One region of the Acidovorax sp. NN32 genome, then DNA from elsewhere that is predicted to be linked to it. Evidence: predicted binding sites of a transcription regulator. Region 1 holds the regulator's gene; each other region holds the start of a gene.
The links. Region 1 encodes LexA, which represses DNA repair genes until DNA is damaged. Its sites were predicted from a motif close to ACTGTATNNNNATACAGT; they were not measured.
Positions count from the first base shown of each region.

Region 2: the regulator LexA is predicted to act here: its motif matches at 4,529-4,546, upstream of recA (recombinase RecA).
Region 3: the regulator LexA is predicted to act here: its motif matches at 2,922-2,939, upstream of ACT89O_RS17145 (DNA topoisomerase IV subunit B).
Region 4: the regulator LexA is predicted to act here: its motif matches at 3,304-3,321, upstream of imuA (translesion DNA synthesis-associated protein ImuA).

Region 1 is NZ_CP199679.1:3,005,675-3,013,336, forward strand. Features, by position in the region: gene ACT89O_RS14005 (DUF6152 family protein) at 1-371, opposite strand, end outside; gene ACT89O_RS14010 (hypothetical protein) at 396-818, opposite strand; gene ACT89O_RS14015 (asparaginase) at 836-1,786, opposite strand; gene lexA (transcriptional repressor LexA) at 1,876-2,550, shown strand; gene ACT89O_RS14025 (hypothetical protein) at 2,724-3,212, shown strand; gene ACT89O_RS14030 (D-2-hydroxyacid dehydrogenase family protein) at 3,394-4,401, shown strand; gene ACT89O_RS14035 (branched-chain amino acid ABC transporter substrate-binding protein) at 4,689-5,816, opposite strand; gene ACT89O_RS14040 (hypothetical protein) at 5,948-6,148, opposite strand; gene ACT89O_RS14045 (hypothetical protein) at 6,147-6,284, shown strand; gene ACT89O_RS14050 (DNA polymerase III subunit chi) at 6,565-6,999, opposite strand; gene ACT89O_RS14055 (leucyl aminopeptidase) at 7,007-7,662, opposite strand, start outside.
Region 2 is NZ_CP199679.1:5,082,712-5,090,373, reverse strand. Features, by position in the region: gene ACT89O_RS23590 (chemotaxis protein CheW) at 101-2,794, shown strand; gene recX (recombination regulator RecX) at 2,828-3,310, opposite strand; gene recA (recombinase RecA) at 3,393-4,469, opposite strand; gene ACT89O_RS23575 (MarR family winged helix-turn-helix transcriptional regulator) at 4,611-5,123, shown strand; gene ACT89O_RS23570 (Clp protease N-terminal domain-containing protein) at 5,130-5,657, opposite strand; gene ACT89O_RS23565 (helix-turn-helix domain-containing protein) at 5,673-5,903, opposite strand; gene ACT89O_RS23560 (LysR substrate-binding domain-containing protein) at 5,974-6,951, opposite strand; gene ACT89O_RS23555 (Bug family tripartite tricarboxylate transporter substrate binding protein) at 7,060-7,662, shown strand, end outside.
Region 3 is NZ_CP199679.1:3,722,905-3,730,566, forward strand. Features, by position in the region: gene parC (DNA topoisomerase IV subunit A) at 1-37, opposite strand, end outside; gene ACT89O_RS17140 (lytic transglycosylase domain-containing protein) at 34-867, opposite strand; gene ACT89O_RS17145 (DNA topoisomerase IV subunit B) at 907-2,889, opposite strand; gene ACT89O_RS17150 (MFS transporter) at 3,020-4,237, shown strand; gene ACT89O_RS17155 (hypothetical protein) at 4,262-4,429, shown strand; gene ACT89O_RS17160 (class I SAM-dependent methyltransferase) at 4,509-5,063, shown strand; gene dapA (4-hydroxy-tetrahydrodipicolinate synthase) at 5,094-5,990, shown strand; gene bamC (NlpB/DapX family lipoprotein) at 6,036-7,127, shown strand; gene ACT89O_RS17175 (MBL fold metallo-hydrolase) at 7,218-7,662, shown strand, end outside.
Region 4 is NZ_CP199679.1:2,595,742-2,603,403, forward strand. Features, by position in the region: gene ACT89O_RS12165 (DUF4148 domain-containing protein) at 105-398, opposite strand; gene ACT89O_RS12170 (DUF4148 domain-containing protein) at 481-768, opposite strand; gene ACT89O_RS12175 (HD-GYP domain-containing protein) at 1,236-2,546, shown strand; gene ACT89O_RS12180 (IPTL-CTERM sorting domain-containing protein) at 2,556-3,161, opposite strand; gene imuA (translesion DNA synthesis-associated protein ImuA) at 3,349-4,233, shown strand; gene ACT89O_RS12190 (Y-family DNA polymerase) at 4,196-5,749, shown strand; gene ACT89O_RS12195 (error-prone DNA polymerase) at 5,766-7,662, shown strand, end outside.

The DNA of each region.
Region 1 (7,662 bases):
ACCACCGATACCGCAGTGCCGGGTTTGATCTCCTGCACCTGCCAGGCCTGCATGCGGGTCAGGGGCGCCAGCTCCACCTCCCAGTGGCGGTCTTTGCGGGTAGGCAAAACCGTCTTGGCCAGCAAGGCCTTGCCATCCACGGGGGACGCCTGCGCAGGCACCGCACGCTGGGCCAGATCCGCAGGCAGCTTCAGCTCGGCAGGTGTCTCCAGCTCCAGCTCGGCGTGTGGATTTTGCCAGCGCACTTTGCGCACGGTGCCTTCCAGGTAGATGGGACGGTCGGGGTCAAAACTGCTCCACCCATGGTGGGCACGCGCGCCCCAGGGAATGGCCGTGGCGGCCAGGAGCACGTGGCGGCGTTGCAGGCTCATCGGTTCTCTCCTTGTCATGTCTGATCAGAGGTAAGCAATCCAGCGGCCACACACCACCACAGCCAGCCAGATCACGGTGGAACCCAGCATCTGTACCCGCGCCAGAGCATCCAGGCGAGCCAGGGAACCCCGCCCATGGAACCACGCGGCGTTGCAACCTGCAAGCATTAACAGCAGCATCTTCAAGGTGAATGCGCGGCTGGCGAGCAGTTCGGCAGGCTGTGTGGCAAACATCAAGAGGCCCGACGCCGCCGCCAGGCCAAAACCACACAATGCCAGCGACAGGCTGAGCCGCGCCAAATCCTTGACGGGCAGCGCCGCCCCACGGCCAAACACCCGCAACTCCAGCAAGACCAAGTTGCCCAGCAGCAAGGCAATGCCTACGATGTGCACCACCTCCAGCGCGGGGTAGGCCCACGCATGGGACTTAAGAGCTGCAAAAAACATCGGAGCGGCCTTGTTGCTCAGTGCAGCAGTTCGAGCATCAGCGAGATCCTGGCCTTCAAGGGGGATAGCCCTTTGGAGTCCGGTAATGCGTCCCCCGGCTTGGGCAGCACCTGCCCCTCGGAGCAACGTGTGGTCCGCACCACGCGCACACCCGCCTCCTGGGCACGCAGCAATGCGGCCTCCAGAGCATGGTGGATGGTGCCATTGCCGGTGCAGGCCACCACCAGCCCCTGGACCCCATCTCGCACCAGTGCGTCCACCATGGTTCCCGATGCGCCAGCGTGGCTGATGACCACTTCCACGCGGGGCCAGGCTGCGGCATTCACTACATTTTCAATAGCATTCAATGCCCGAACACCAGGCGCCAGGGGCCAATCCTGCACAAGGCGGACAGCCCCCTCCTCCACCCAACCCAAAGGCCCGGCCTCGCCCGAGTTGAACGCATTCACCCGGTAGGGGTGCACCTTCTGAACCTGCCGTGCCCCATGAATTTCGCCAGCGGCGACCGCCAGCACACCCCGTGCGCCGGGCGTGACCGCCACAGCAACAGCATCCAGAAGATTCTGAGGCCCATCGGGCGTGAGCGCCGTGGCCGGGCGCATGGCACAGGTCAGCACCACGGGTTTCGCGCGGGTGTCCAGCACTTCGTGCAGAAACCACGCCGTCTCTTCCAGCGTGTCGGTTCCGTGGGTAATGACTACACCACGCACCTCGGGATCTTCCAGGTGGTGCGCACAGCGCAGCGCCAGCGCCTGCCACACCTGGCCATCCATGTCCTTGCTGTCGATCTGGGCCACCTGCTCCGCCACCAGCACGCCCCGCGCGGCCTGCTGCAATCCGGGAACAGCTGCAAGCAGCTGCCCGACCCCTACCTGCGCAGCGGTGTAGCCGATGTTGTCGCCAGCCTGCGCGGACGTGCCTGCAATGGTCCCTCCGGTGCCCAAAACCACAATTTTTTGCCCACTCACTTGCGTACTCCGAAAAACTGGTGAAAAATACAGTTACTGGATTAAAAAACAGTTGTCCATCACTGTAGCCGCCTCCACCGGAAACCACCATGCTCGACAACCCGAAACTCACTGCCCGCCAGCAACAAATTCTGGATCTCATCCAGACGGCCATTGCACGCACCGGGGCGCCGCCCACCCGTGCAGAGATCGCTGCCGAACTGGGGTTCAAGTCGGCCAACGCGGCAGAAGAACATCTCCAGGCGCTGGCGCGCAAAGGCGTGATCGAGCTGGTCAGTGGCACATCCCGTGGCATCCGGTTGCGCGGTGACACCGTGCGCTCCATCAATGCAGCGCGCGGCAACCAGTTCAGCCTGCCGATTCCCGGACTCTCACAACTGGTGCTACCCCTGGTGGGACGTGTGGCGGCAGGGTCGCCCATTCTCGCGCAGGAACACGTTGATCAAACCTACAGTGTGGAAAACAGCCTGTTCCATCACAAACCCGATTACCTGCTCAAAGTGCGCGGTATGTCGATGCGCGATGCCGGAATCATGGATGGCGATCTGCTGGCTGTGCAGTCCACCCGCGAAGCCCGCAACGGCCAGATCATCGTGGCCCGCCTGGGAGACGATGTGACGGTCAAGCGCCTGCGCCGTACTGCGACTGCCATCGAACTGCTGCCCGAGAACCCGGATTACCCGGTCATAGTGGTGCAGCCCGGCGAACCCTTTGAGATCGAAGGGCTGGCCGTCGGCCTCATCCGCAACACCATGTTGATGTAGCCACAGCGCTCCATCGCATTCACTCATGAATTAGTTCGTTAGCTGCCGCGCTGCAGGTGGCGGGCGTTTGGCGCACTGGTAAAACCAGTACGCCAGCCCTGCGGTGCCGGTTTACTTTGCAATCCTGCCTATGTCCAACCCCCGACCTTCGGAGTTTTCACATGGGAATTGCCTTGACCACCTTTTCTGCGCTCTCCAGCACTCTGCGTACCCTGACCCACTGGCTCCACACCTTCAAGGAGCCGTCTGCAGCAGACCTGCCAGCGCCCCGCCCCCATCCCGATGACGCGGACCTGGGCCGCAGGCGCGGATCAGCAGGCACTGACAAACCCCGCCATCCATCCAACATCCCCAGCCAACGTCCACCGCGAGGCAACTGGCCCTTTACGGTCAGCCCCCAGACACCACCCACCGGAGCCACCACGCGGTTTGTGGCCACCAATACCGATGCCCGGGCGTTCATACCGCCGCCTGCCGCTACCCGCGTTGCCTGTGGATCATCCAGATTGGCAGACGGCTCAGGCTGCAGGGCTGCCAAGGTCCTGCGCAGGCTCCCCACATCGGGCGGCTCAGGCCGACTGGTGATCGCCGGCCGCATGGCCGATGTGTGCGCCGAGCTGGACCGCCTGGCTGCATCCGAGGCGGCGCTGCAAGCCTGTTGAGCCCAAGGCATGCACCACCCAGCGATCCATTGACTGCTTTGTATATGGAGGATGCCGCCTGATCGCTGTGGACGGCGCTTGTCGAGGTCGCCAACACTCCGTCACCAAAAGCCCCATCCTTTCCTGTGCCAGGGGGCGGTCCGGTATGAAACGACCGGCGTGGCCAAGGCACAATGTCGGGATGAACATTGTGATCCTCGACGACTACCAGGACGCAGTCCGCAAGCTCCACTGCGCATCCCGGCTCGACGCGTACACCGCCAAGGTCTACACCAACACCGTCAAGGGGCTGGGCCAGCTGTCCGTCCGCCTCAAAGACGCTGACATCATCGTGCTTGTGCGGGAGCGCACCCAGATCACCCGTCAACTGGTGGAGAAACTTCCCCGTCTCAAGCTCATCGCGCAAACCGGCAAGATCGGCAGTCACATTGATGTAGCTGCCTGTACGGAACGTGGGATTGCAGTGGCAGAAGGCATAGGCTCACCCGTGGCCCCCGCAGAGCTGACGTGGGCGCTTGTCATGGCCGCAATGCGCCGACTGCCGCAGTACATCTCCAACCTCAAGCATGGCGCCTGGCAACAATCAGGGCTGAAGACGGCGTCCATGCCTCCCAACTTTGGCCTTGGCAGCGTGCTGCGGGGCAAAACGCTGGGTATCTGGGGTTATGGCCGCATTGGCCAATTGGTGGCGGGCTACGGGCGTGCTTTTGGAATGAACGTCCGCATTTGGGGGCGTGAGGCATCACGCGCCCAGGCCTTGACGGATGGATACCAGGCTGCCACCACGCGCGAGGAGTTTTTCTCGCAATGCGATGTGATCTCGCTCCACCTTCGGCTCAACGACGAAACGCGCGGCATCGTCTCACTCGAAGATCTGTCTTGCATGAAGCCCACCTCCCTGCTGGTTAACACTTCGCGTGCTGAGCTGATTGAGACCGATGCCCTGATTGCAGCCCTGAACCGGGGCCGCCCCGGCATGGCCGCAGTCGACGTATTCGAGAGCGAACCCATCCTTCAGGGCCATGCCCTGCTGCGGCTGGAGAACTGCATTTGCACGCCCCACATTGGCTATGTCGAGCAAGACAGCTATGAGCTTTATTTTGGTGCAGCATTCGACAATGTGGTGAATTTCATCAAAGGCACTCCCACCAACATCGTGAATCCAGGCGCACTGCAGGTGCGGCGTTAATCTGGCGCAAAAATCGGGTACATCCATCCTCGCTATTGCGGGAAGCAACAAGACTGGAAGCTCCTGACCTCAGTACGATTGCACCTTCTGCTGCGCCTAGCGCCGGTTTTGGTCATCGCCCGAGTCTTCAACAAGCTCCAGCTCCTGGGCATTGAGCAGCCAAGCAGAACAACCTGCTCACCCCACCTAGCTGCATTTGAACAACAAAAAAAGGGCTTCCCAAAGGAAGCCCTTTTGTTTGGAGCTCTCCAAAGCCAAAAAGACCTTGAAGAGCGAGACCACTCCGATTACAGAGGGGTCTTCTTGCCGTCCTTGTAGACGTACAGAGTGATGGCGGGGTTCTTCATTTCGCCATTGGGTTCAAAAGCGATGGTGGAGGTCACACCCTTGAAGTTGGACTTGGCCAGTTCGTTCACATACACCTTGGGGTCCACGGAGTTGGCGCGCTTCATAGCGTCCACCAACAGGAACGTGGCGTCGTAGGTGTAGGGGCTGTAGACCTGGAACTGGTTGGGGTACTTGGCGTCGTACTTGGCCTTCCAGGCCGTGCCGCCGGGCATCTTGGCCAGCGAAGAGCCGCCTTCAGCACAGATCACGTTGCCCAGGGTCTTGGCACCCGCTGCGAGCTTGGCGATTTCAGACGTGCAGACGCCGTCACCACCGAAGTACTTGACGTTGCCCATGCCCAGTTGTTCCATCTGGCGCAGCATGGGGCCGGCTTGAGGGTCCATACCGCCGTAGAACACGGCATCAGGGTTCTTGGACTTGATGGCCGTCAGGATGGCCATGAAGTCGGTAGCCTTGTCGGTCGTGAACTGCTCGTCCACCACTTTCATGCCCTTGGCAGTGGCAGTCTTCTTGAACACGTCTGCCACACCTTGGCCGTAAGCGGTACGGTCGTCGATGATGGCAACGGTCTTCAGCTTGAGCGTATCCACAGCGTAGAACGCCAGGCCAGCGCCCAGGGCGTTGTCATTGGCGATGATACGGAAGGTGGTCTTGTAGCCAGGCTTGGTCAGGTTGGGGTTGGTCGCAGCGCCCGTCACCATCGGGATGCCGCAGTCGTTGTAGACCTTGGAAGCAGGAATGGTGGTACCGGAGTTGAGGTGGCCGACAACGCCTGCAACTTTGGAGTCGCACAGCTTTTGTGCAGCGGCCGTGCCCTGCTTTGGATCGGCAGCGTCATCTTCAGCTTGAAGTTCGAACTTGATCTTCTTGCCGCCGATGGTGATGCCTTGAGCGTTCAGCTCTTCAATGGCCATGCGGGCGCCATTTTCGTTGTCCTTGCCGTAGTGGGCTTGGGCGCCGGAAACCGGAGCCACATGGCCGATCTTGACCACCTGCTCTTGTGCAGAGGCCACACCAGCAACAGCCGCGATAGCAGCAACCACGGTCAGTTTCAACTTCAATTGCATATCAAATCTCCAGTAAAGATAAACGCTGAGAATCTTCTTGTGTCTCAACGCAGGCGAACATATCGCAATTTACGGGCCAGATCATTAGGGAACACGATTAAACGCGAGAGAAACCACAGGGGAATACCCTGTCATCCCTTTGGCACCGAGGCCGCGCCACTGGCCAGCTCGTCCGCCACCGCCTCGTACACGGCATGCCGGACCACGGATTCAATCTCTTCACGCAGTCGCGGCAGCACCGATCGTGTCTGTTCCTGCACCACGGTGGCGATGGCTTCGCGCAAACGTTGATCCAGCACAACGTCCACACGCTGCATGACCCTGTGCACCATGTACTCCTCCATGCCTTCAGGCAGTGGCCGGGTGAGCTGCGGTCTGGGCGTCTTTGAAGGCCCGAGGGTCGACGCGAGCGATGCAGGCGAAGACGAAGAGGCGGGAGCCGCCACCGCCGCAACGGGAGCCTGGTGAACCAATGGAGCGGGCGCACTCTGCACGGGCGCTGGTGCAGCCGGGCGTGGCGCCATCACAGCAGGCGGGCGGGCACTGGGCAGAGGTGGGCTCAGCGGTCGTGTCGCAGGCTGCGCTGCTGTCGGGCTGGGTCTTGCAGCGGGCAACGCGGACGGAGACATGACCGTGGTGCGCAATGGTGCAGAGGACGCCGGCGGCAGAGGCGCGGAGTCCGGCACCTGCACCACTTCGGTGAGGGTGGGAACAAAGCGCGGGGGCGTTTTGGGAGGAGGCAGCGCCATCAGCCAGCTTTCAGCACCAAGTCGTGGCGAGTAATGGCATAGCCGCGCGATGCATAGTGGCGCCAGCGCGCCCGGGCCTCGCCACGATCCAACTCATCCTGTGCACTCACCACTTCCACTAACCGATCAAACCGGCCAAATCCCTCGGGCACCTCCGCGTGCAGGTTCAGTAGCACTTCATGGTGCGGGGCAGACCGGGCATCGGCAGTCAGCAACACGGGAGACGCATGGACCAGGTCTTCATCAGCATCGCCAAGGCAATGGGCCACAAAGTCCTGCGGAGCAAGGGCCCAGAGCATGCGGTCCAGCGCCGCCAAGGTGTCGGGTGGCGCCGCAATCACCAGGCGGGCCCCGCTGCGCTGCACCTTGCGCGCAAAGCGGCATGCGTAGGCCAGCTTGTCCGGCGCATTGAAATGAAACGCAACCTCGGTCATGGCACGCTCAGGCCGTCTTGGTGCGCACGGAGCGTTTTGCCGCCGCAGGCTTGGAAACCGGCTTGGCACGGGCCTGGCCCATCAGATAGTGCACCAGAAGTCCCACCGGCCGCCCTGTGGCACCTTTCGCGGCGCCACCCTTCCAGGCCGTGCCAGCAATATCCAGGTGCGCCCATGGCACGTCGCCCACGTACTTTTGCAGGAACTTCGCGGCGGTGATGGAGCCCCCCGCACGGCCGGCTACATTGCCCATGTCGGCGAAATTGCTCTTGAGACCATCGGCATAGTCGTCGTCCAGCGGCATGCGCCAGCAAGGGTCCTGGGCAGACTCGCCGGCCTGCTGCAATGCGGATGCCAGGGGATCGTTGTTGGCGAACAGACCACTGCGCACACCACCGAGCGCAATCACGCAGGCGCCGGTCAGGGTGGCAATGTCCACCACGGCGGCAGGCTTGAAGCGGGCGGCGTAGGTGAGCGCATCGCACAGCACCAGACGGCCTTCGGCGTCGGTGTTCAGGATTTCGATGGTCTGACCGCTCATGCTCGTGACCACGTCACCCGGCTTGACGGCACGGCCATCGGGCATGTTCTCGCAGGCGGGTATCAGCCCCACCACATTGATCGAGGGCTGCAACTCTCCCAGAGCGCGAAAGGTGCCCAGCA
Region 2 (7,662 bases), 2.1 Mb from region 1:
GTTTTTTCTATGGGCCTCCCTGGCGGAATCGTTTAAGCTGATTCCAGACCGCTGACCACGCCAGGCCCACTGGCGCACGCCGTATGTTTGGGGGGGGCTGATGGGTTTTCCACTGTCTTATGACATCGTGGCGCCGCAGATGCGGTCGCTGCAGAAGCTCGAAGCTGCGTTGCAGCGCCTGGATCTTCGCTGGGAGGTCATCGACACCACTGCACGCATCGTGTGCCCGGGCGAGGCGGCGGGTTTCCTGCATACCCTGGACCAGACGCGCACCGCATTCGCCACGCTGGCGCAGGAGATGGTGGAGCACATTGCCACCACCCACCTGAGCAACCGCATGGGCGACCTGGCGTCCCGCGCCCAGGTGGCCATCGATATTCTGGTGCGCAACCTTTTCGAGCGCACGGCCGATGTCGGCTTCATCGCCACCGATGGACCGCTGGTGGCTTTTGTGGAGGCTGCGGCAGTCCAAGGCGACCCCGATGCCGCCACGCTGCTGCGCCAGCGGTTGCAAGAGTACCGCGCCAAATACACCGTCTATGACGACATCCTGCTGCTGGATGCCTGTGCCCATCCGTTGCTGGGCCTGCAAGACCGGCAGGTGACTGAGGCCTTGGTTGTGCAGGAGCCCTCCTGGTGGCGGGGTGCGATGGACAGGTCCGGTTATGGCGAGCACTACGGTGCCTCGGGCTGGTATCCCGGCGAAGGCGATCTGCTGCTGTATGTGCACCGCGTTGTATCGGCGCAGGGGCGCGCCTGCGGGGCCGTGGTGCTGCGCTTTGGACTCCATTCCGAGCTGGAGTCGATCTTTGCCGACCTGCGCGACCCCGAGGACCGCGTGGCGCTGCTGCTCGTGGATGGCAGTGACCGTGTCATTGCGTCCAGCAAGCCCGCTGAATTCTCGGTGGGCGAGGTCCTGGCCACTGGCTCTCTGCAGTCGCTTGACGCCCGCCCCTGCACCCACCGGGGCCACGACTACCTGGCGCAGGCGCGCACCACCCGGGGCTATCAGGGGTACCAAGGCCTGCCCTGGCGGGCGGTGGCGCTGGTGCGGCTGGATGCGGCGTTCAAGGGCGAGCAAGGTATGCAGGAGTCTGCAGGGGGCGGTGGCGCGCAGGCGACGGCTGAGGCAGCGCGCATGGAGGTGGACGATCCCATGCTGCGCGCCATTGTGGAACGCGCCCGCGCCATCGAAGAAGGGCTTACCCGCGTGATCTGGAATGGCAAGGTGGCCGAATCGGCGGTGAGTGCAGGCTCGTCGATCCATGCCGTGTTTGACCAGATCGGGCGCACGGGCAAGGACACCATTGCCGTCTTCGACGGTGCCATCCAGGAACTGCGCGGACTGCTGCTGGCAGGGCGCCGCGCCGAGATGAAGGCACATGCCGGCCTGGCGGTCCGCATCATGGACCGCAACCTCTACGAACGTGCCAACGACTGCCGCTGGTGGGCGCTGTCCGAAGAACTGGCCCATGCGCTGGGTGACATCCAGGCGCGGGGCGTGCCCGGGCAATCAGCCGCTGCAGCACAGCGCGCGGCACAGATCCTCGCGCACCTCAACAGCCTCTACACGGTGTACCGGCGCGTGGCGCTGTTTGACCGCCAGGGGCGCGTGGTGGCCGTGTCCTGCGATGCCGCCACGCTGCCCGCCGACCTGCAGCTGGATGCCGACCTGGTCCGGCGCACCCTGGCCTTGCAAGGTTCGCAGGCCTACGCCGTGTCGCCCATGCAGCCGCAGGCGCTGGCCGATGGGCTGCCCGCCTATGTGTACTGCGCCGCGCTGCGCGCTGCGCCGGGCGGCCCGGTGGTGGGCGGCATCGCGCTGGCTTTCAACTGCGCCACCGAGCTGAAGGCCATGCTGCGCGACGCACTGCCGCAGGGCCAGGGCATGCGCGGCTTCTTCACCGATGCGCAGGGACGCGTGCTGGCCAGCGCTGACGAGGATGGCCCGGATGCCGCTCTGGGCGGTGCCCAACCTGTGCTGCCTTTTGTGGCAGATATCGCACGGGCCGCAGTGCCACCCGCCGCCGCAGGGCGGCAGCCCGGGCAGGGCGCAAGAACTTCCTCTGCGGCGACTGCGTCTGTCCTGCCCGCCACCGCGCAGCGCGTGCACTGGCAAGGGCGGGACTATCTGGCGGGTGTGGCGGTCAGCACCGGATACCGGGAATTCAAGCGCGACGATGGATACCGGGAACCCGTGTACTCCGTATTGCTGATGCCCGTGCAGCCTGCCGTGGTCAGCGGCGGTGCCCTGGCCTTGCCGCAGTCATCTGTGCAGGGGGCGGGCGGCAATGTGCGCCGCTATGGTGTGGTGGCCTGTGGCGCCCTGCTGCTGGCCATTGACAGCATGCACGTGCAGCAGGCCATGTCGGCCGCGCGCCTGGTGCAGGTGCCGGGCCCGGCGCAGCTGGCCGGCATGCTGGAGATTGCCCACGAAGGCGGCACCCGCATGGCGCCCGCCTATGACGCCTGCCGCATTGCGGGCCTGTCTGCATTGGCCGACCCTCGGCGGGCCGTGGCGGTCGTGGTCAAGAGCCAGGGCCGCCCGGTGGTGCTGTTGGTGGAGCGTCTGGTGGGCGTGGTGTCGCAGGACAGCGTGCACCCTGTGCCGGGCAGCGTGTCCGCACATGCCCCATGGATCACGGGCATCCTGAGCGACCGAGGCTCGGGCCAGGCCATCGTGTATGTGGTGGACCCCAATGGCCTGGATGCCCGGTGGGTACCCTTGCCACCCGAGGTGCTTGCGGCACCCTCAGCCAGCAGTACCTCTGCAGAGTTGACAACACAGCGCTGACCGGGCCTGGTCTGTGGACGCTGCCCGGTTGGGTCAGGTGGCGCCGCCAGGGTCCTCGTCATTCGTGTCGCCGTCCGTATCGCCACCAATGGCTTTCTGGATGGCATGCATCGTGAAGCCGCGTGCCATCAGGAAGCGGACCTGGCGCGAGCGTTCTTTCATGTCCAGCGGCACCTGGCCAAACTTGCGCTGCCATACCTCTCGGGCACGCTGCACCTCGGTGGTCAGCAGCGGGGCCGTGGCCTCGCGCACCAGCTCATCGGCCACTCCCCGGTTGCGCAGTTCCCGAACGAGGCGGGCTGCACCCAGGCGGGGGCCACGGCGGTGCACCAGGGATTGGGCCGCGCGCTGGTCGCTCAGCCAGTCCTGCTCCACCAGCAGGTCCAGCAGGGCGGCCAGCTCCTCGGGGCTCTCTGCATGGGGCGCCAGCTTGGCGGCCAGCTCGCTGCGGGAATGCTCCCGCTGGCTTAGCAGGCGCAGGGCCCGGCCCTTGAGCGAGAGCGTGGTGAACCCCATGAATCTATTTGCTTCAAATTTGATAGCTGCTAGCGCTTGCCAATCAAGCGCTAGCAGCCAATTTTGCTTGAAACTTCGGAGTTCACTCGTCCGCAGTGGCGGCAGGGGCCTGCAGTGCGCCAGGCAGCAGCGCAATGCCCAGGCCTTCGCGCACCTTGTTCTCGATCTCGCGGGCGAGGTCGGGGTTCTCGCGCAGGAACTCACGCGCGTTGTCGCGGCCCTGGCCGATTTTTTCGCCGTTGTAGGCGTACCAGGCACCGCTCTTTTCCACGATCTTGGCGGTCACGCCCATGTCGATGATTTCGCCCTCGCGGCTGATGCCCTCGCCGAACAGGATGTCGAACTCGGCCGTCTTGAAGGGTGGGCTCACCTTGTTCTTGACCACCTTGACCTTGGTTTCGTTGCCGATGGCTTCGTCGCCCTTCTTGATGGTGCCGGTGCGGCGGATATCCAGGCGCACGGAGGCATAGAACTTGAGCGCGTTACCGCCGGTGGTGGTTTCGGGCGAGCCGAACATCACGCCGATCTTCATGCGGATCTGGTTGATGAAGATGACCATGCAGTTGGTCTTCTTGATCGTGGCGGTGAGCTTGCGCAGCGCCTGGCTCATCAGGCGGGCTTGCAGACCGGGCAGGGCGTCGCCCATCTCGCCTTCGATTTCGGCCTTGGGCGTGAGCGCAGCCACCGAGTCCACCACGATCAGGTCCACGGCGCCGGAGCGCACCAGGCTGTCCACGATTTCCAGCGCCTGCTCGCCGGTGTCGGGCTGGCTGATCAGCAGGTCGGACAGCTGCACACCCAGCTTCTGGGCGTACTGCACATCCAGCGCGTGTTCGGCATCCACAAACGCGCAGGTACCGCCCAGCTTCTGCATCTCGGCAATCACCTGCAGCGTGAGCGTGGTCTTGCCCGACGATTCCGGGCCATAGATCTCGACCACACGGCCACGGGGCAGGCCGCCCACGCCCAGCGCGATATCGAGGCCCAGCGAGCCGGTGGAGACAACCTGGATGTCCTCGATCACCTCACCTTCACCCAGGCGCATGATCGTGCCCTTGCCAAACTGCTTCTCGATCTGGGCGAGCGCAGCGGCCAGGGCCTTGGCCTTTTCGGTGTTCACGGGCAATGCGGGGTTGGTGCCTTTGACTGCGACGTCCATGAGAAACTCCTTGAAAAACAACAGGTTGGATGCTTGCATCGCTCTGCGGTTAATCACAGGCTGGATGCTTGAACAGTAGTTTATGCGAGCTGTTGCAAGGTCTTCAAGGATAATTTGGTCAGTTTGCCTGACAATTCGGTGATGCCTGATTCGCCCCTTCCATCCCCTGTCGAAGACGGCTGGCGCCAGACCCACCTGGGTCGCCTCTTCGGCCACGCCATGCGGCGTTTTGACGCGCGCGTGCTGCAGCTCATGGCGCACAACGTGGAGGTGCCGCTGGCGCTGTCCAACCTGGCGGCGCGCGACCAGGTGACGGCCGCGCATGTGCACATCACCCGGCACCTGGCCTTGCAGGGCGACCGACTGACCGACCTGGCCCAGCGCGCGGGCATGACCAAGCAGGCCATGGCCAACCTGGTGGACCAGTGCGAGGCCTGGGGCCTGGTCACGCGCGAGGCCGACCCGCTGGACGCGCGCGCCCGCCGCGTGTGTTTTACGTCCACGGGGTTGGCCTGGCTGCAGGCGTTTCGCGATGCTGTGGCGCAGGCGGAGGCCGAGTTCCGGGCCGAAGTGGGCCATGACGTGGCCACTGTGGTAGCGATTGGGCTGGAAGCCTATGCGGGCGGCGATGGGGCGGGCATGTTGATGCGCTGAACCCGGCTAGTCGGCTGTACCCGTTGCGGTTGCTGTTGCCGTTGACACCTGGGCCTGCGCCACTGCCACCAGCTGGTCAGCGTCAATGCCCATGGCACGCAGCGTGCGTGCCGCCACGCCGTGCGGCATGGTGGCCACCGCTGCTACCACGTGGGCGCCCAGAAGGGGGCCGCCCTGGCTCTTGCGGGAGCGCGCCAGCGTCTGCATGACCTCCTGGCCCGATGGCTGTGCCCGGTAGAGGCCCGGGGCCGGTGGCGCGAGGGCTGGCGCCTGCGGCAGGGTTGCATCCAGCCCCACGCTGCGTAGCGCATCGCGGTACTGCTGCTCGATCGCATCCCGCACGGCGGCGGGTGCGACGCCCATGCTCTCCAGCGCACGCCGGGCCGACCCATCGGGAAGGTCGATGGCGGCCAGCAAAAAATGCTCTGCCCCCGGTGCGGCTTGGCCGCTTGCGCGGGCATGTGCCTCGGCGCCGGTGCACAGGCGGCTCAGGGTGCGCATGCTCTGGAAGCGGTGCTGCAATTGGCGAAACATGGTGATAACTCCTTCTCAAGAACGGGGGCGCTGTGGGGCCTGGGGCATGTGGGGTGACAGGCGCTTGTGCGCTGCCTGCTTGCTCACGCCCAGGGCCTGGGCAATCTGTGCCCACGACCACCCTTGCTCCAGCGCCGCAGCCACGGCGGCAGCTTCCAGCCGGTCGGCCATCAGCCGCAAGGCGACTACGGCAGCCAGCGCGGCCTCGGGGTTGTCGGGTGAGGGGAGTGCGGGTGGCGCTTGCATTCGTCAACTATAGTTGACGAATAGCTCTATCGTCAACCCATGTTGACGACGGCCTGTTCACAGCAAGGCGTCACCGCGGAACGAGCGCGATCGGCCCTGCACCCGGTGTGGGTGGCGAAAGCACTGTCTCACCCCCGGGCGATTCACACGCCAGCAACCACTGTCGAAAGCACTGCAGCGCCTGCAGCTGCGTGCGGCCCTCGGGGTAACAAAACCAGTAGCCCATGTCGCTGCGGAAGCCGCCGCGCAGCGGATGGTCGGCAAGGGGCTCGCGCACCAGGCCCGCCGTGATTTCATCCTGCACCAAGCAGCGCGGTACCAGCGCCAGGCCCATGCCGGCCATCACCGCGCGGATCATGGTTTGGAACTGGTCGAACTGCGGCCCGGCCAGCGGGTCGATGAGGGCCTCCACCCCGTGTGTCTCGCTCCAGCGCAGCCAGGCCTCGGGCACCGTCACGTGGCGCATCAGTGTGTGGTGGGCCACATCGCCTGGCGTGTCGATGGTCCAGTCGGCCACGCGGGTGCGCGGGGCGATCAAGGCCACCTCGTTGCCCGTGATGTAGTGCGCGTGTGCGCCGGGCCAGTGGCCTTCACCGAACAGGATGGAGCAGTCCAGCTCGGGCCGCTCGAAGTCGTAGCTGTGCACGTAGGGCACGAAGTGCAGAGTGACCTGCGGGTGCAGCTGCTGGAACTGCGGCAGGCGCGGGATGAGCCACTTGGCCGCAAACGTGGGCAGACTGGACAGGTGCAGCGCCCCGCCACCGTCGTCGCTGGTGATCAGCTCCAGGGTGGCGGCCTCCAGCTGCGCCAGCACCGCGCGCACGGCTTTCTCGTAGCGTTCGCCCGCGGGCGTCAGCGCCAAGCGCTTGCGGCTGCGCTCAAACAATGCCACGCCCACCCAGCCCTCCAGCTCCTTGACCTGCTTGCTGACCGCGCTTTGCGTGAGGTGCAAGGCCTCGGCAGCGCGCGAGACGCTGCCAAACCGCGTGACCATGGAAAACGCGCGCAATAGGTGCAAAGGGGGCGACAGCCGACGAAGGGAGGACATGGTTGTTGGATTTAATCATTCCAGAATGGAATGTTATCAGGCGTATCCATTGCTTGGCGGCTGTGTATGCCTCACTTAACCTTGTGGCTCCTTATAGGAGAAGAACCCATGCAACGCCGTCACATGCTTTCAGCGCTGGCCGCTGTATCTTTCGTTCCTGGAATGTCCTTGGCGCAAGAGGCCAGGCCTCTGCGTATCATCGTGCCCTTTCCCCCCGGCGGGGCTACCGACATCACCGCCCGCAGCTTGCAGGAGTCACTGGCCCGCATCCTCAAGCAGCCCGTGGTGCTGGAAAACCGGGGCGGCGCAGGCGGCTCCATCGGCATGGCTGAAGTGGCGCGGGCCTCTGCGGACGGTTTGACCCTGGGCGTGGCCACGCTGTCCACCCACGGCGTGAACCCCGCCGTGTACAGCAAGCTGCCTTACGATCCGATCAAGGACTTTGTGGGCGTGACCGAGATCGTGAAAGCGCCCGGCGTGGTGGTGGTCAACCCGGCCGTCCTGCCCGTCAAAGACCTGGCCGAGCTGGTGAGCTATCTCAAGGCCAACCCCGGCAAAGTGGCTTATGCCACTCCGGGCAACGGCACCATCGGACACATGTGGGGCGAGCTGTTCAAGCGCAGCGCAGGTGTCTCCATGGTTCACATCCCTTACCGCGGTGCGGGTCCGGCCATCAACGACGTGCTGGCTGGCCAGGTGGGGGTGTACTTT
Region 3 (7,662 bases), 720 kb from region 1:
CTGCGGTGGTGAAATCCAAAGTCGGTTGGTCGCTCATTCGTTAACTACAGGTTCTTGATTCAGGTTCTGGTCGCGTGTCTGCGCGACGCGGGTGGGCGGCAGGTTGCCCCTGTTGGTGGCACCGCCCGAGAGCTCCATGCGTACGCGGCCAGGCGCTGCACGCTGTGCCAGCACGGGTGCAGGGGGCTTGAGCTGGGCATACAGGCCCAGCACGGTGCGCACATAGTTCTGCGTTTCCTTGTACGCGGGGATTTGGTTGCCCGCGCGCTGTACCGAACCTTCACCGGCGTTGTAGGCTGCCACGGCCAGGTCCATGCGGCCGGGGAACAGGTCCAGCAGGTGGCGCAGGTAGCGGGTGCCGGTGGGCACGTTCACCGCTGGGTCGGCCAGTTTTTGTTCCACCGTGCGCTTGGCGTCGCTGCTCACGCCAAAGCGGTTGGCAGTGGCAGGCATCACCTGCATCAGGCCCACGGCGCCCTTGGGCGATACGGCGGTGGCGTCAAAGCCGGATTCGGTCGCGATCACGGCCTGCAGCAGCTCGTAGTCCACACCGTGTTTGACGGACGCAGCGCGCAGGTGGTGTTTGACGCGTTTGTAGTCGGGGGCGATGTCAAAAAAGGCCAGCAGGCGCGCGCCCGCTGCGGGCAGCGCATAGGGCATGGGCAACGCAGTGGCAGGCGCATCGCGGCTGGAGTCAAAGTCGTTGCCGCGAAAAAACAGCTGGTAGCGCGGATCGACCTGCTCGGCCGCAAAGTGCGTCACGCCACGCTCGTCCACATGCGCCCACAGGTCCGCATGGGCCATTTGCTGCACAAAACATAGCAGCAAACCCAATACAGACAAGCGCAGGGCACTGTTTTTATTCATATTTTTATCGCAAACACCGGGCGGAGCGCGTCGATGCGGTCAGATATCGATCTCGACCGCATCGCCATGCAGCTCCATCAGCTCGCGGCGCGCGGCGGCTTCGCCCTTGCCCATGAGCTTGGTGATGAGGCCTTCGGTGGCGGCAAAGTCCATGTCGCCCAGCTGCACGGGCAGCAGGCGGCGGGTGTCGGGGTTGAGCGTGGTTTCCCACAGCTGCTCGGCGTTCATCTCGCCCAGGCCCTTGAAGCGGCTGATCTGGCACTTCTCTTTGGGCACGCCGTCCTTGGAGCACTTGTCGAGGATGGCAGTCAGCTCGCCGTCGTCCAGCGCATACATCTTGGCCGCAGGCTTCTTGCCGCGGGCAGGCACGTCCACGCGGAACAGAGGCGGGCGCGCCACATAGATGTGGCCGGTTTCGATGAGCTTGGGGAAGTGGCGAAAGAACAGCGTGAGCAGCAGCACCTGGATGTGCGAGCCATCCACGTCGGCGTCGCTCAAGATGCAGACCTTGCCGTAGCGCAGGCCGCTCAAATCCGGAGTGTCGTTGGGGCCATGCGGGTCCACGCCGATGGCCACCGAGATGTCGTGGATTTCGTTGTTGGCAAACAGGCGGTCGCGCTCCACCTCCCAGGTGTTGAGCACCTTGCCGCGCAGCGGCAGGATGGCCTGGCTTTCCTTGTCGCGGCCCATCTTGGCGCTGCCGCCGGCCGAGTCGCCCTCGACCAGGAAGACTTCGTTGTGGGCGATGTCCTTGCTTTCGCAGTCGGTGAGCTTGCCGGGCAACACGGCCACGCCCGAGCCCTTGCGTTTTTCGACCTTCTGGCCCGCCTTCTGGCGCGTCTGCGCGGCCTTGATGGCCAGCTCGGCAAGCTTCTTGCCGTATTCCACATGCTGGTTGAGCCACAGCTCCAGCGCCGGGCGCACGAAGCCGCTGACCAGCCGCACCGCGTCGCGCGAGTTCAGGCGCTCCTTGATCTGGCCCTGGAACTGCGGGTCGAGCACCTTGGCACTGAGCACATAGCTGGCGCGCGCAAACACGTCCTCGGGCAGCAGCTTCACACCCTTGGGCAGCAGGCTGTGCAGCTCGATGAAGCTCTTGACGGCATTGAACAGGCCGTCGCGCAGGCCGCTCTCGTGCGTGCCGCCCGCGCTCGTGGGAATCAGGTTGACGTAGCTCTCGCGCACGGGCTGGCCGTCTTCGGTGAAGGCGACACACCAGGATGCGCCCTCGCCTTCGGCAAAACTTTCGTTGTTGCGGTCGGCAAAACCCTCGCCTTCAAACAGCGGGATCACCGGGTCGCCGTTGAGCGTCTGCATGAGGTAGTCGCGCAGGCCGCCCTTGTACTGCCAGGTTTGCGTGTCGCGGGTTTTCTCGTTCACCAGCTGCACCGTCACGCCCGGCATGAGCACCGCCTTGCTGCGCAGCAGGTGGGTGAGCTCGCCCATGGGCAGCACGCTCGACTCGAAATACTTGGCGTCGGGCCACACGCGCACCGACGTGCCCTGCTTGCGCTCGCCCGCCTCCAGCGGCCGGGCCACCAGGGGCTCGATCACATCACCGGCCGAGAACACCAGGCGTGCCGCCTTGCCTTCGCGGTAGCTCGTTGCCTCCAGCCGTGTGGCCAATGCGTTGGTCACACTCACGCCCACGCCGTGCAGGCCGCCCGAGAAGCTGTAGGCACCACCCTTGCCCTTGTCGAACTTGCCACCCGCGTGCAGGCGGGTGAACACCAGTTCGATCACCGGGGCGTTTTCCTCGGGGTGCATGCCAAACGGAATGCCCCGGCCGTCGTCCTCCACGCTGACCGAGCCGTCGGCATGCAGCGTGACGCGGATCTTCTTGCCGTGGCCGGCCAGCGCCTCGTCGGCCGCGTTGTCCAGCACCTCCTGAACGATGTGCAGGGGGTTGTCGGTGCGGGTGTACATGCCCGGGCGTTGCTTGACGGGCTCCAGGCCCTTGAGCACGCGGATCGAGCCTTCGGAATATTCGCTGGCGGATGCAGAAGACGGTTTGGCAGACATGGGGCGGATTGTAGTGCGGCAACGCAGCAATAGCTGGATATAAAACCAGCCCCACCTTCGCCCCTGCTACCAACTGTATTGGTCCCCGGTGTATCAGCACGTTTCACGCAATCTGGCTACATTCCTGCGCATGCATACGAATCCTCCCAAACTGTCCATGTTCCAGGTGCTGGCCTGCGGCGCGGCCATCGTGACCCTGTCGATGGGCATCCGCCACGGCTTCGGGCTCTGGCTCTTGCCCATCACCCAGGAGATGGGCTGGACGCGCCAGTCGTTCGCACTGGCAATTGCCATCCAGAACCTGTCCTGGGGCCTGATCGGCATTTTTGCGGGCATGGTGGCCGACCGGTTTGGCGCGTTCCGCGTGCTGATGGGCGGTGCCGTGCTGTACGGCCTGGGCCTGGCGGGCATGGCACTGTCGCCCACGCCCACGCTGTTTGCGCTGACGGCGGGCGTGCTGATTGGCGCGGCCCAGGCAGGCACCACCTACGCCGTGATCTACGGTGTGCTGGGGCGCCAGATTGCACCCGAACGCCGGTCCTGGGCCATGGGTGTGGCCGCGGCGGCTGGCTCGTTCGGCCAGTTCCTCATGGTGCCGGTGGAAGGCTGGCTGATTGCCGGATTGGGTTGGCAGCAGGCGCTGCTGGCGCTGTCCTTGATGGTGCTGCTCATCGTGCCGCTGGCCTTTGGGCTGCGCGAGCCCAACTTCGCGGGAGCGGCCCCGGTCAAGCGCGAGCAGACGATCCTGCAAGCGCTGGGCGAGGCGTTCCGCTACCCCAGTTTCAACCTGTTGATGGCGGGCTACTTCGTCTGTGGATTCCAGGTGGTGTTCATCGGCGTGCACATGCCCAGCTACCTCAAGGACCACGGCCTGTCGCCCCAGGTGGCCAGCTATGCGCTGGCGCTGATTGGCCTGTTCAATGTGCTGGGCACCTATGTGGCTGGCACGCTGGGCCAGCGCATGCCCAAGCGGTTCATCCTGGCTTTTATCTACTTTGCGCGGGCTGCGGCCATCAGCGTGTTCTTGCTGGTGCCGCTGTCGCCGCTGTCGGTGTATGTGTTCTCGGCGGTGATGGGCACGCTGTGGCTGTCTACCATTCCGCCCACCAACGCCACCATCGCGCAAATCTTTGGCGTGCAGCATCTGTCGATGCTGGGCGGCTTCGTGTTCTTCAGCCACCAGATCGGCAGCTTCCTGGGCGTGTGGCTGGGGGGCTATCTGTATGACGCGACGGGCAGCTACGATATCGTCTGGTACATCGCCATCGGCCTGGGTGTTTTTGCCGGGCTGGTAAACCTGCCGGTCCGGGAAAGCCCCATCCAGCGCGGCGCAGCCCAACCTGCCTGACCATCCCCTGCAAAGCACTTCTTCATGCCCACCGTCAGCGCATCCCCCCCCCCGCCCGGCAGCAGCGTGCCACGGGTATGGCGCTGGCTTGGCTGGATCACGGCGGTGGTGCTGTGCCTGGCGGTGTTTGGCATGTACACGGTGCCGGACTTCATGGTGATGCTGGCCGACCAGATGTGGGCGTGCTTCTGAGCCTGCGCCTTCCTCTTTCAAGTTTTTTGGCCACTAGCGCTTGATGGACAAGCGCTGATAGCTATATTTTCAATAGCACATGCACGGTAACGAAGCTCCCTCCGACTGGGTCCGCCGCTGGTCCCACCTGATTGCGCCGGGCAGCACGGTGCTCGACGTGGCTTGCGGCGCCGGGCGCCACCTGCGCTGGCTGCGCGGCCTGGGGCACTCCGTGGTGGGGGTGGACCGCTCTGCCGAGGCCCTGGCCGCTTGCGAGGGTCTGGGTGAACTGGTACTGGCCGACATCGAGAGCGGCCCATGGCCCTTTGCAGGCCGCCAGTTTGGTGCCGTGGTGGTCACCAACTACCTGTGGCGGCCCCTGCTGGCCACCCTGGTGGAGAGCGTGGCCCCAGGCGGCGTGCTGATCTACGAGACCTTTGCACACGGCAACGAAACCGTGGGCCGCCCGGCCCGGCCGGAGTTCCTGCTGCAGCCCGGAGAACTGCTGACCGCCTGCACGGGCCTGCGCACGCTGGCCTATGAAGACGGCTTCCAAAAAAACCCCGACCGTTTCGTGCAACGCATCACGGCCGTGCGGGAACTCCCGCCGCCTGGGGGACCCTCACGACATCTTCTGCCCATGTGGGCTAGTTAGAATGCTCTTTTACCGTTTACCACTGCGGACATGACCTCTTCCTCCGTCGCTCTCACCGGCAGCATCGTCGCCCTCGTCACTCCCATGCACGAGGACGGTAGCGTGGACTACCCGGCTCTGCGCAAACTGATCGACTGGCACATTGCCGAAGGCACCGACTGCATCGGCGTGGTGGGCACCACGGGCGAGTCGCCCACCGTCAACGTCGAAGAACATTGCGAGATCATTCGCGTGGCCGTGGAGCAATCTGCCAAGCGCGTGCCCATCATGGCGGGCTGTGGCGCCAATTCGACCGCCGAAGCCATCGAGCTGGCCAAGTTCGCGCGCGGCGTGGGGGCCGACAGCCAGTTGCAGGTCGTGCCGTACTACAACAAGCCTACGCAAGAGGGCCAGTTCCAGCATTTCAAGGCGATTGCCGAAGCCACGGGCGACCTGCCCATCGTGCTGTACAACGTGCCCGGCCGCTCGGTGGCCGATATGCAACACGACACCGTGCTGCGCCTGACCCAGGTGCCCGGCATCATCGGCATCAAGGAAGCCACCGGCAATATCGAACGCGCCCAGTGGCTCATCCGCGATGTGCCCAAGGGCTTTGGTGTGTATTCGGGCGACGACCCGACCGCTGTGGCGCTGATGCTGTGCGGAGGCCACGGCAACATCAGCGTGACCGCCAACGTCGCCCCGCGCCTCATGCACGAACTGTGTGTGGCTGCCCTGGCGGGCGATGCACGCCGGGCCATGGAAATCCAGTTCAAGCTGATGCCGGTGCACAAGAACCTGTTTGTCGAAGCCAACCCCATCCCGGTCAAGTGGGCCATGGCCCGCATGGGCCTGTGCGGTGGCACGATGCGCCTGCCCATGACGCCGCTGACCACCAGCAACGAGGCTGTGGTCGAATCTGCACTGCGCACCAGCGGCCTGATCTAATCCGGGCTGCGCCCGCTCCCCGAGACACTCTCCAAGGATTTCCGCGTGAAAGCTGCTACCACCCGCCTGAGCCTGCTGGCCCTTGCCATGGCCCTGTCTGCCTGTGCCGCCCTGGAGGGCGACAAGATTGACTACAAGAGCGCGACCAAAGGCTCGACCCTGGAAGTCCCACCAGACCTGACCCAGCTGTCGCGTGATTCACGCTACAACGTCCCAGGCGGCGCCGTCTCGGCCGCCGCCATGCAGGCCGGCCAGGCTGCTCAGCCATCGGGCACCGCCAACGCCGCAGCCCTGCAACTGGGCGACGTGCGCATCGAGCGCGACGGCAACCAGCGCTGGCTGGTGGTCAACCGCCCGGCCGACAAGCTCTGGGAACCCGTGCGCGACTTCTGGCAGGAAAGCGGCTTCAACCTGGCGCAGGCAGACGCCAACGTGGGCATCATGGAAACCGACTGGGCCGAAAACCGCGCCAAGCTGCCGCAGGATTTCATCCGCTCGACCCTGGGCAAGCTGCTCGACTCGCTGTACTCCACCGGTGAACGCGACAAGTTCCGCACGCGCCTGGAGCGCAACGCCAATGGCGGCACCGAGATCTACATCACCCACCGCGGCATGATTGAGGTCTACGGCAACGTTTCCAAAGACAGCACCGTGTGGCAACCCCGCCCCTCCGACCCGGAACTCGAAACCGAATTCCTGCGCCGCCTGATGGTCAAGCTGGGCGTGAGCCAAGAGCAGTCCAAGGCAGTGGCTGCAGCCCCCGCCCCACGCGCTCAGTCGGCCCGCATGGCCACGGTAGACAACAAACCCGTGGTCCAGCTTGACGAGGGTTTTGACCGCGCCTGGCGCCGCATCGGCCTGGCCCTGGACCGCACCGGCTTCACGGTGGAAGACCGCAATCGCAATGAAGGCACCTACTTTGTGCGCTATGTGGCGCCCAATGCCGAGAAGAAGGAGCCAGGGTTCTTCGGCAAACTCTTCAGCTCGTCCAACGCCACACCTCCACTCAAGTACCGCATTCTGGTGCGCAGCCAAGGGGAGTCCACCACGGTATCGGTGCTCAACGAAGCCGGCCTCCCCGAATCGTCCGCCAATGCCGAGCGCATCGTCCGCGTGATTGCCGACGATCTGAAATAAGCGACGAACCGCGCGCCTCTTCGCTCCCCCTGACTGGGCCCGGGGTCCAGGCTACAGAGGTGCTGCGCGGCAAGCGCCTTCAACCACGACATGCTGCGTTTCAAGAACCTGGGTAGCGGCAGCACGGGCAATGCCACGGTGGTGGAAGGCAGCAGCGGCACACAGGTACGCCGCCTGCTGATCGATTGCGGATTCGGCATCCGGCAACTGCAGACCCGCCTGGCGCAAGCGCAGTTGCAGATCGAAGACCTGGATGCCGTCTTCATCACCCACGAACACTCGGACCACATCGGCTGTGCACTGGCCGTGGCCGTGCGCTACCGCATCCCGGTATGGATGAGCCAGGGCACCTACGCCGCCCTCGGAGCCCCCGACTTTGATGGCATGCTGCGCATCGCACACGACATGGAGGCTCTGGACCTCGGCACCTTCAGCGCCCTGCCCTTCACGGTGCCCCATGATGCGCGCGAGCCGCTGCAGCTGCGCTGCTCGGACGGCGCATCCCACCTGGGTGTGCTCACCGACCTGGGCCACG
Region 4 (7,662 bases), 410 kb from region 1:
TTCCTCAAACGCAAAAAAGGCCGAGGCTCCGTGAGGGGCCTCGGCCTTTTGCTTTCAGCATCAGGCTGCAGCCGTGACAACGACCGCAGTACCTCCCGCGCGAATTACATGGCGCTGAATTCGCCCGAAGGGATCTTGCCAGTGCGCAGGGCTTCAGCAGCCTGGGCGCGCACAGCAGCGCGGTCAGCCGTGGACGTGTAGGTCACCACACGCGAACCAGCGGGCTCGATGCTGCGGGTCTGGGCCACGGTAGCGGCTTCCGCGGCCACTTCGGCACGGGTGCGGTTCGTGTCGAACTTCAGTGCAAATTGCGAACCATCGGCTTCGTCAGCGTGGGCGCCGAAAGCAGTGAAAGCGGCAACAGCGGCGATAGAGAGGAAACGGACAGACTTGTTCATGGTGAAACTCCAGTGAAATTCAAAAAATAGGGACGAGGTACTTGGCAATACGAAAACGTGTGAACCGTGGATTCAACAAGAATCAACCACGTTCACCCGAAGGGATCTGGCCAGCTCGCAGGGCTTCTGCAGCCTGGGCACGCACGGCAGCGCGGTCAGCCGTGGACGTGTAGGTCAACACACGCGAGCCTGCCGGCTCGATGGAGCGGGTCTGGGCAACGCTGGCGGCTTCTGCCTGCACTTCAGCGCGGGTGCGGTTGGTTTCAAATTTGGTAGCGAATTGCGAAGCATCGGCTTCATCAGCCTGTGCGCCGAAAGAGGCGAAAGCGGCAACGGCAGCGATGGAGAGGAAGCGGGCGGTGTTGTTCATGATGAAAATCCTTGGAAGTTAAAAAGCGTCTCAAAAAAGCCGGGTCAAAAAACCATTCCTGAACCGGGTTCGGTGAGTCGCCTTGCGGGTTCGGCTCATCGATGGGTTGAACTGTACGCGGGTGAAGTCCAAAGAAAAACCACCGAGTCGCAAACTAACTGTTCCAGTATTGGAAACAATACCGCCAGAGAATTTCAGGGTTTACCCAAACTTTTAGCCTGAAAAGAAGGCTTGAACCGCTTTTGCATGCAATGAGTGAAGCGTTTATCCGGAATGGTGACCATGGTTGCAGGACGGGCTGAATCGGGTGGTGAATGGCGTGCAGGGAAGTCTCCCGGCCTTGTGAAACACTGGGGGACGGCGACTGGGACTTGATCTGGCTCAAGACTGTGTGTGGCCCGGGTATTTTTAGTGGATGCCCCTCGGGGAGAACGCTCTATAGTCCCGAATAAGCTTTTGTTATCTGCATGACGGACACCCTTGCGCCTGCGGGCATCGACACTTCGGACAGCCCCCACTACTTGCGCGCGTTGACCGACATGGCTGACCGGCGCACGGTGGTTGCTGACGCAGCTATTTACACCGACAAAGGTATCAAGCTGGTCGAAAAAGGCGCGCGCATCGACAGCCGCCTGTATGACCGCCTGGTGCAGCACAAGCTGCGCGAGCCCATTGACCGCCATCTGTCCATCGAGAATCCCGTGGACGTACCCGCTTTGCTCGCGGCGGGGCAGGCCATGAGCGAACAGGAGGTGCTGCCCAACCTGCTGGCAGAAGCCCTCGGCTCGGCTGCCCGGCTGCTGGCGCCGCTGCGCTCGCTGCCCTTGCCTCCATCCATGGCCTGCAAGCTCACCGTGATGCGCGATCAGCGGCCCGGGCTGTTTCAACACAGCCTGCAGATGATGACGGTGGCCGTGTTCCTGGGCATCAAAAGCGGTCTTGCTGAGCGCGACTGCGCCAATCTTGCGGCAGCAGCCTTGCTGCACGATCTGGGTGTGCTGCACATGGATCCGGCCTGGGACGATCCCGACCACAAGGTCGTTGGTGTTCAGCGCAAGCATCTGGTGGCGCACCCCATCACCGCCATGCTCATGATCCGCGATACCCAGGTCTATCCCCGGGCTGTGGATGTGGCGGTGCTGGAACACCACGAGCGCATGGATGGCAGCGGCTACCCGCGTGGCCTGGCCGGTGCGGACATCTCTGTTCTGGGCCGCATCCTGTTGCTGGCCGAGGTGGTGGCGGCGTTCTATGAAAAATACGACGACATGCCCGCGCAGCGCCTGTCGCTGGTGCTGCGGCTGAACCATCGCAAATTTCCATCGGCCCTGGTGGCGCACATCCTGCCCCTGCTGCAGGAAGAAGTCGCCCGGGAATCTGCCCTCATGCCGCTGGGCAACGATGCCTCGCGCCAGATCGACCTGCTGGCCGAAGCTTTTGAATGCTGGGATCAGCTCAAGACCGCACTGCCTCCCGAAACCAGTGTCAAGGCACTGCCGGGAAGCGCCTTTGTGTTCCTCGATGCGCGGCTGCTGGCTTTGCAAAAAGCCTTGCTGGAGGCCGGTTCACACCCTCGGCAGCAGGGTGAACTCATGACCCAGTTGCAGGGCGATGCTATTGGGATGGCTGAAGTGGCGCTGGTGGGGCGCGAGGCGCTGTGGCAGCTGCAAAGTATTGTGAATGCCAGCTATCGCCGCTGGCCGCAGCTGGCAGACCGCGCCACCCCTGCGGATGCAGCGGTGGCGGATTGGTGTGATTGGGCAGTGCGGAAGCTCTGAAAAGGGTGGTCAGCCCACCCGGCTTCGCTGCCAGAACCGATGGTGCATCGCCCAGCCAGCCATGAGCACCGCGAGGACCAGCAGCCCCCATTCAGACAGCGTCGGAATGGATGCTGGCGGCGCGATGCCGATGTGGACCGTGAATGAATCCGCTGTCGGGCCCGTGCCCCAGGTCCAGAGATAGGTGCCCGGTGTGAGCCCCAGGCTGGCCAGCGAGGTCGCAGTCCAGGTGGCCGAGGACGTGAGCGCAGAGCCCGAGACGTAGCCTGCCGGGGCGAAGACGAAACCGGGCATTGTGCTGTCCAGGCCCACCATGTCGCCAGATCCTGCATTCGCCCCGACAGGGCCTCCGCCTCCGAACGCTGGTGGGCCGGATATCCCCAGGTAGGCGTCCACGGTGCCAGCCGTGCCGGTGAAGACCAACCCAGCCGAAGCAATGACCCCGGGGGACAGAGGCCCGCTGCCCGCAGGCGAGAGGGCCCCCAGATTCATGCTGCCACTGCCACTGGCGACCACATTGCCACCGCTTTCAAAAAAGTAGAGCGTATAGGCCGCGAACGTGTTGCCGGACAGGAGCAGCAACAGGGCGACTGCTGCCGATTGGATTGTTTTCATTCAACGGACCCTCTCTTTTTTGTCCTGCCTATTGTAGGGAGCGTGGTGTGCGTTGGCCCAGTTTTATAGGGCCTGGGACGCGTTGCCTCCAAAAACCCCTCACCCCAAAGTCTTCTCCGCCAGTTGCCCCGCTGCTCGAAATACTGGTTATATTTACAGTATTCATATTGTTCTTCTCGTCTTCGCCATGCCTGCGCTACGCCACTCCCTGGGGGTTGTCGCGTCCGATCTGCCATTGACCGTGCCCGGTGTCTGGCATGCGGACGCATTGGGTGCGGGCCAGTTGCAGGTGCAGTCCACCGGTTATGGTCCTCTGGATGCGCAGTTGCCCGGTGGGGGCTGGCCGGTGGGGGCGTTGAGCGAGGTGCTGCAACCCCTGGCGGGCCTGCACGAATGGCAGCTGGTGCTGCCTGCCCTGGTACAGGCCACTGCCCCGCGCTCGGGGGCGGTGGTGGTGGTAGCGCCGCCTTGCGAGCCTTTTGGACCGGCGCTGCAGGCCCAGGGCTTGTCAGCCGAGCGGCTGTGTGTGGTGCGGGCCGATGCCGCCGCTGCGCTCTGGGCGGCAGAGCAGGCGTTGCGTTGCCGGGAGGTTCTGGCCGTGATGGCCTGGCTGCCGCAGGTGCAGTCCGCAGCCCTGCGCAGGCTGCAACTGGCAGCAGCGCAGCAACGTCAACTGCTATGGGTGTTTCGCCCGGCCAGTGCTGCGGCGCAGGCCTCACCAGCCTTGCTGCGGCTACAGGTGCAGGGGATGGCCATGCCGGGAGGTGTATGCACAGTCCCCGGGATGCAGGTGCACATTCTCAAGCGCCGGGGGCCGCCCCTGGCGCAAGGGCTGGATCTGCCGGGCTGTCATCCCCGGCTGGCCCAGGTGCTGGCGGCCCAGGCCGGGCGCCGGCGTGCAGCGCAGGTGGATGCTGGTAGCACCTTGGTGGCAGGTCGCCTTGCTGCGGCAGCCAAGGCATCGGGGGCGTTGCCCATGCGCCCTTCATTGGAGCTGCTGGTGCCGTTGGGGGCGGGGCCAGAGGGGAGGGCGCATGCACTGGATCGCGCTGCCATTGCCCTGGTGCGATGAGGCATCCGCACCGCCTGCAGGGGTTGTGCACACCGCTGCGGCAGGCTGGTGGGCCCTGCGTTTTACCCCGCGTGTGGCACTGGTGGATGCAGAGGCCGTGCTGCTGGAGGTGTCCACCACCGAGCGGCTGTGGGGCGGGCGCGAAGTGCTGCTGGCCCAGGTGCTGCAGGCCTGGGCCTGGGCCGGGGCATCTGCCAGGTGCTCCGCCCCCCCCGCTGCCCAGGTCGCTGGCGAGTGTGGGCCTGCAGGGGAAGGGACGGCGGCGGGCGCACAGCCGACGGGCGCACCCGTGATCTGGGGCAGTGGCCCCACCGCCCTGGTGGCGCAGGCCCGGCTGCGTATGGCGTTGGCGGGGCAGGCTCTCCCTGCACAGGGGCCGCTGAGCCTGCCTCTGCACACACTCACAGCCTTGCGCCCGCATGTGGCCAGCCTGGAGCGCATGGGCTGCCGCACCTGGGGGGCACTGCGGGCGCTGCCCCGCGCCGGGGTGTCGCGGCGTTTTGGTGCGGCGGTGCTGCGGGTGCTGGACCAGGCCCTGGGAGATGCCCCCGAGGCCCACGCCTGGCTGGAGCTGCCCGAGCAGTTTGTGCTGACGGGCGAGTTGCCTGCGCTGGCAGAGTCGGCCGATGCGCTGCTCTGGAGCGCCAGCCGCTGCCTCACGGCCTTGCAAGGCTGGCTGCAAGCGCGGCAGCAGGGCGTGCTGGGCCTGGAGCTGGCCTGGCGCCATGACCTGCGGCGCATCGATGGTGTGGCCATCGCCCCCACGCAGGCGCTGCAGGTGCGCACGGCGCAGGCCACGCAGGACATGGGGCATCTGCGGCGCCTGTTGTCTGAAAATCTGGCGCGCACCACGCTGGCCGCGCCGGTCAATCAGATCACGCTGCGTTTGCTGGAGGCGGCCCCGCTGCCACACCGCAGTGCGAGCCTGCTGCCGCCTGACCATCTGGGCGGCGCAGACCCTGCTGGCGCCCAGGGCGAGGCTTTACACCAGTTGCTGGAGCGCCTGTCAGCCCGCCTGGGAGCAGACCATGTGCAGGCCCCGGTGCTGCAGGCCGACCACCGCCCCGAATGCATGCAGCAGTGGCGCCCGGCGGCCGAGGTGCTGCGCGTGACGGCGGCGGCCGCAAAGCACGCTGCAGCCCGGAATGCCTCCGTCAGTGTTGCCAAGACGGCGCTGGATGCAGCCCCCGATGCCCTGCTGCTGCCCACCTGGCTGCTGAACCCGCCCCGGCGGCTGGCGGTGCAGGGCAACCGCCCCTGCCACCACGGCCTGCTGCGACTGCTGGCCGGGCCCCACCGCTTTGAAGCGGGCTGGTGGTCTGCGGCCGGGGAGGGCGCAGGCCCGGCCCCCGGTGAAGGTGCCCTGGCCTTGCGCGACTACTTTGTGGCGCACAACGATGTGGCGGGGCTGGTGTGGGTGTTCCGCGAGCGGCTGGCGCCGGTGCCGTCCGTGTCGGATGGTCCCCCTGTCGCCGTGCGGCCCCATCGCTGGTTCCTGCATGGGGTGTTTGGGTGATGTCTGCGGAGGCTCCATGGGCCTGACACCTTCCTCTGCATCGCCTGCACAAGCCACCGTGCTGCCGGGCTATGCCGAGCTGCACTGCCTGTCCAACTTCAGCTTCCAGCGTGGTGCATCGCATCCACAGGAACTCGTGAAGCGCGCGCTGGCGCTGGGCTACCAGGCCCTAGCGCTGACGGACGAATGCTCGGTGGCGGGTGTGGTGCGCGCTTGGGAGGCCGCCAAGGAATGTGGTTTGCACCTCATCGTGGGCAGCGAGTTTTTGTGGGGTGACGACCTGCGGCTGGTGGCCCTGGCGCGCGATGCCGAGGGCTGGGGCAATCTGTGTGAGTTCATCACCGCGGCCCGTGCGGTCGCATCCAAGGGGCAGTACCACGTGGGCCCTTGCAGCCCCTGGGGATTGCTGCAAGGGTGCGAATTGCTGCTGGCGCCTATCCGGCAACGCTTTGATGCTTCTGATTTGATAGCTGTTAGCGCTTTTCTATCCAGCGCTAGAGGCCAATTTGACTCAAATTTTGATGGCCATATCTGGTTGGCGGTCGAACTGCACCTGGCCCCGGACGACAGCCTGTGGCTGGCCACGCTGCAGCGTGTGGGTGCGGCGCTGGGCTTGCCGCTGGTGGCAGCGGGCGATGTGCACATGCACGCCCGTTCGCGCAAGCCGCTGCAGGATGTGATCACCGCCGTACGCCTGGGCCGCAGCGTGGGCGAATGCGGGTTTGCGCTGCAGCCCAATGCCGAGCGCCATCTGCGCCGGCGCGTGCGGCTGGCGGGCGTCTATCCGCCCGAGTTGCTGGACGCCACGCTCACCGTGGCGGGGCGCTGCACGTTCACCCTGGACGAAATCAAGTACCAGTACCCGCTGGAGACCGTGCCCGCTGGCATGACCCCCGCGCAGGCCCTGGCCTGGCTGGTGCAGGTGGGCGTGCAAGGCGTTTACCCGCAGGGCGCGCCACAGAAGGTGCAGGCGCAGATCCGCAAAGAGCTGGACCTGATCGCACACTGCCAGTACGAGATGTACTTCCTCACGGTGCACGACATCGTGCGCTACGCGCGCAGCCAGGGCATCCTGTGCCAGGGGCGTGGCTCGGCCGCGAATTCGGTGGTCTGCTACATGCTGGGCATCACGGCCGTGCCGCCCGAAAACTCACACCTGCTGTTCGAGCGCTTTATCAGCAAAGAGCGCAAGGAGCCGCCCGACATCGACGTGGACTTCGAGCACGACCGGCGCGAGGAGGTCATCCAGTACATCTACGAAAAATACGGCCGCGAGCGCGCCGCCATCGCGGCCGTGGTTACCACCTACCGCACGCGCAGCGCACTGCGCGATGTGGGCAAGGCGCTGGGCGTGGCGCCGTCCTTGGTCGATGCCTTTGCCAAGGACCACCACTGGTTTGACGAGCAGTTTGCCACCGACCGGTTGCAGGAACTGGCTGAAAGCCTGGGGGCACCGCTGCACCGGCACACGGCCCAGTTGTGGCTGGAGCTTGCGGCGGACCTGAAAGGCTTTCCGCGCCACCTGAGCCAGCATGTGGGCGGCTTTGTGCTCACGCAGGGCAAGCTCACGCGCCTGGTGCCCGTGGAGCCCGCGAGCATGGAGCACCGATCGGTCATCCAGTGGGACAAGGACGACCTGGACACCATGGGCCTGCTCAAGGTCGATGTGCTGGCCCTTGGCATGCTCAGCGCGCTGCGCCGCTGCCTGAATTTGCGCGAAGCCTTGCGCGGTGAGCGCTGGGACCTCCAGGGCATTCCGCGCGAAGACCCCGCCACCTACGACATGATCTGCGCCGCCGACACCGTGGGCGTGTTCCAGATCGAAAGCCGCGCGCAGATGAGCATGCTGCCGCGCCTGCGCCCGCGCGAGTTCTACGACCTGGTGGTGGAGGTGGCGATTGTGCGGCCCGGGC